DNA from 2 places in the Anoxybacillus suryakundensis genome. Region 2 is predicted to be linked to the other one. Evidence: a T-box and tRNA genes for the amino acid it is inferred to sense, from the RefSeq annotation. Region 2 holds a T-box; the other holds one or more tRNA genes.
The links. A T-box is a leader RNA that pairs with one kind of tRNA and senses whether it is charged. The one in region 2 lies ahead of ASC42_RS00040 (valine--tRNA ligase), so its partner is inferred to be a tRNA-Val.
Positions count from the first base shown of each region.

Region 1 (2,206 bases), on a different contig from region 2:
TTGTTGCTCGACCATGCGATCGAGTTGTTGGATTTTTTTCAAGGCCAGTTCATCATCGATTTGGCGATAATGATGTTTGCCACCCGGTTCTTCATCTGCTTCATCGGCAAGTTTGACGATCGTCTGGAGCGGCTTTCGTTTTAATTCTCCTTCTGGAAGATACGAGTCGGTATGAAGCAAAATGGCGAGGGCGATTTCTTTCGCGTGCTGAGGATGTTCTCCGAGTCGAATAAGCAGTTTATGCGCTCGCTCAGCCCCTTTGATCGCGTGAATGTCGTTTTGTTTATATGTTTCATAATCCCATGTTCCGTTTGAATACCATTCGTAATGACCGATATCGTGAAGCAATGCCGCTTTTGTCGCCAAGTCGACGTTGACACCGTACTGTAAGGCGAGGCGATACGCATGATATGCGGTCGCAATGGCGTGCGCGACGCCTGAGCGTTTTAAATATTTTTGGGTGATGGGGTGAAGGAAGATGTCAGTTAATGTGACACGTCTCATAGCTCACCATCCCTTTCGAATGTTTTTCTAATTATCATATCATGTATACTTCTAACATGGCAATACATATTTTTCTGTTTTTCCTTCATACTAAGTGAAAAAAGGTTTGGAGGACGCATATGTTTTTATCATTATTATTATCAATGATGACAGCGTTTTCATTCAATGGGCATGCTTGCACGAAAAAATTGGATGAAGCAAACGTGCAATTGTGTGGAAAAGAAGATGGAGATTGGGTGCGCCATTTTATGTTGCGCGTCGGCAAAGAGACGTATGCGTTTCCAGAATGGGAACATGTGAACGATCCGAAAGCCATTCCGCAATTATATTCCATTGACGTGACGGAAGATGGAAAAGAAGATGTTGTCGTTTTTCTCGTGAAAGCGCGCGGAAACGGCACGTATAAAAACGAAGTGCACGTATTCACCCATAGCCAAAGCGGCATGGAAGAAGTCATCGTCGAAGATCCGCGCACCGTCGTTTTAAAAAGCATGAAAATGAAAGAGACAGACGAAGGAACAGAGCTTGTCATCGATCATGTTCACGCCCTCATTCCGTACAATCGCCAAGGTGAAAGAGGAATAAAAGTGACATTCGATCGCTTTGTAAAGTATGCGATCGACAAACAAAAGCTAAAGGCCGTTTTATTGCTAGAAAGAAAAAAAGGCGAATACATCGGCAGTTTAATCGTCACATATGAATATAAAGACGGCCTTTTTCAAGGTACTCACATCGACTTTATCCGCCATTAGCCATTGCGTATGCGATGGCTAAAAATTTTTTAAAAAAAGTATTTGACAATGTGTATGAAGGTGATTATAATAAAAAATGTGTTCGATAGGACAACGACATACGATTCCGTAGCTCAGCTGGGAGAGCGCCACCTTGACAGGGTGGAGGTCGCTGGTTCGAGCCCAGTCGGAATCATCGCAAAACCCGAGTTCTTTTAGAGAGCTCGGGGTTTTTCGTGTGCGCTCGGCATGGGGGCAATCTCTAGGGTGAAAGTCCCGAACTGCGAAGGCAGAAGTAGCAGTTAGCTTAACGCAAGGGTGTCCGTGGTGACGCGGAATCTGAAGGAAGCGGGCGGCAAACTTCCGGTCTGAGGAACACGAACTTCATACAAGGCTAGGTATCATTGGATGAGTTTGCAAAACAAAACAAAGTCCTTTCTGCCGAAGGTGATACAGAGTAAATGAAGCAGATAGATGGAAGGAAAGATTGTACTCTTACCCGAGGAGGTCTGATGGATACGTGAAGTACGCTTCATAACCTACTTAGTGATAAGTAGCTGAACCATCAGAAGTCAGCAGAGGTCATAGTACGAATCGGTCTAGAACGATTCGGAAGGACTGAACAATCAAGAGAAAATAGCCCTTGGCATTCAGTACGTCATGATGAACACAGAAAACATGGTACCTCCCAAGAGAAAGGAAACGGTGAATCCCGTGGGGGATCTTTTGGAGGGTGGAGTGACGACTGGCATAAGAAGATCAGCTATTTACGGAAGGAAGCTTACGTCGTCATTATCTTGATTGAACCGCCGTATACGGAACCGTACGTACGGTGGTGTGAGAGGACGGAGGTTAATCACCTCCTCCTACTCGATTATTCTTCATGGTAGTTGGAAAATGTATAGAAAAATCAAACATATTTGATACAATAAAAAAATAACGATCGTATAGGAGGGAAGATGATGTACATG
Region 1 covers NZ_LIOK01000002.1:211,813-214,018, reverse strand. The annotation lists gene ASC42_RS02265 (HD domain-containing protein) at 1-504, opposite strand, end outside; gene ASC42_RS02260 (hypothetical protein) at 624-1,256, shown strand; tRNA gene ASC42_RS02255 (tRNA-Val) at 1,359-1,431, shown strand.
Region 1: it encodes a tRNA-Val, which carries the amino acid that the T-box ahead of ASC42_RS00040 (valine--tRNA ligase) is inferred to sense. The anticodon was not compared.

Region 2 (2,206 bases):
GTTTCATCTGGCCAGCCCATTGTTGAAAATGGCCAAAGCGCCGAACTAAACCACGTATCTAATACATCAGGGTCTTGTTCCCAATTTTCAATGTCTGCTGGTGGTTCGTGTCCAACATACACTTCGCCTGTTTCTTTATGATACCATGCTGGGATGCGATGACCCCACCAAAGCTGGCGAGAAATGCACCAATCGCGAATGTTTTCCATCCAATGTAAATACGTTTTTTCAAATCGCTCTGGGACGAAATTCACTTTTCCTTCTGTTTTTTGTAGTTCAATGGCAGCCTCAGCAAGCGGCTTCATTTTGACAAACCATTGTGTCGACAAATACGGTTCTACGACAGCACCGCTCCGTTCGCTATGACCGACAGAATGCATATGCTCTTCGATTTTAAATAGCACACCTTGTTCTTGTAAATCTTTGACGATTTGTTTACGGCATTCGAAACGATCGAGTCCCTTATATTGAAGCGCATTGTCGTTCATCGTACCGTCTTCATTCATGACAAGAACGCGCGGCAAGTTATGACGGTTTCCGATTTCAAAGTCGTTTGGATCATGTGCTGGCGTAATTTTCACCGCTCCGGAACCGAAAGACATATCGACGTACTCATCACCAATAATCGGAATTTCACGACCAACGATCGGTAAAATGACTGTTTTTCCGATAAGATGTTTGTAGCGCTCGTCTTCTGGATGAACAGCAACGGCTGTATCGCCGAGCATCGTTTCTGGACGAGTCGTTGCCACTTCGATATAGCCTGAGCCGTCTACAAGTGGATAGCGCATATGATATAGGGCACCTTGCACATCTTTATACACGACTTCAATGTCCGATAATGCTGTTTTTGTTACTGGATCCCAGTTAATAATGTATTCGCCACGATAAATAAGTCCTTTGTTATATAGCGAAACGAATACTTCACGCACCGCTTTTGATAATCCTTCATCAAGCGTAAAGCGCTCGCGCGTATAATCGAGACCAAGCCCCAGTTTCGCCCATTGAGAGCGAATGTGCCCTGCATATTCTTCTTTCCATTTCCACGTCTCTTCGACGAACTTTTCACGTCCTAAGTCGTAGCGCGTCTTTCCTTCATTGCGCAACTTTTCTTCGACTTTCGCTTGCGTGGCAATTCCCGCATGGTCCATGCCCGGAAGCCATAAAACGTCATATCCTTGCATGCGCTTCATGCGCGTAATAATGTCTTGCAACGTCGTATCCCACGCATGTCCTAAATGAAGTTTCCCTGTCACGTTTGGCGGTGGAATGACGATCGTAAACGGTTTTTTCGTTTCATCGCTTGTTGCTTCAAAAAACTTTCCTTTTAACCACCATTCATAACGGTTTGCCTCAACAGTACGGTGGTCATATTTTGGCGATAACATAAAAATCCCTCCTTCATTCAAATAAAAAACTCCTTTCATCCGAAAAGGACGAAAGGAGACTCTTTCGCGGTACCACCTTTTTTCTTAAGCTACGCTTAAGCACTCAAATCGATAACGGCGATGCACCGGCTTCTTCTACTTTCGTTCGAAGAAGCAGCTCCAGGGCGACCTTCCGACGACCACAAACCTAGGAAATCTCGCAGCTACTGATTTCCCTCTCTGCCAGGCGGGTTGCGCCGTACTCTTCCCCATCTTCGCTTTTTTTCTATTCATACATAATACTATATAAAAATCATATGAATCGTCAATAAGGTTTGCCACATTTTCACTCCTTTATACATATGATAAAAAAAGAAAAGCTCCAACATATGGAGCTAACCATTTGAAAAGGAAGTGAGCATATGCGTAAGCGTTACAATCCGTACGCTTGGCCACCGTGGTTAAGAAAACTTCGCTTCATTGCTGAACAATGCATCATTCCGATTACCGTTGTTCAAGCAATTCGCACGATTTTATTTCCAACAACAATTGATGTCATTTTACTTGCTATTTTCATTTTTCTTTCCTTCGCTTTACATTATGATTGGATTTGATCCGTTTGTTTTTCTTCTTCCCATTTTCCGATGACATATTCGATATTTTTCATTTGCCAATATGCCTGCTGCCAAGTAGCGGTGAATTGTCGCTCATGACGTTGTTGCTCGTACCGATGAATGAGACGAACAAAACGATGAGGATCAACAAGTAAATGAAAAAATAGTAACCGCTCATCTTCTTCAAGCGCCAATGTTTGTTCATATTGTGAAAGCCATTGTACT
Region 2 covers NZ_LIOK01000001.1:10,207-12,412, forward strand. The annotation lists gene ASC42_RS00040 (valine--tRNA ligase) at 1-1,388, opposite strand, end outside; T-box leader at 1,430-1,652, opposite strand; gene ASC42_RS00050 (hypothetical protein) at 1,790-1,981, shown strand; gene ASC42_RS00055 (protein kinase family protein) at 1,966-2,206, opposite strand, start outside.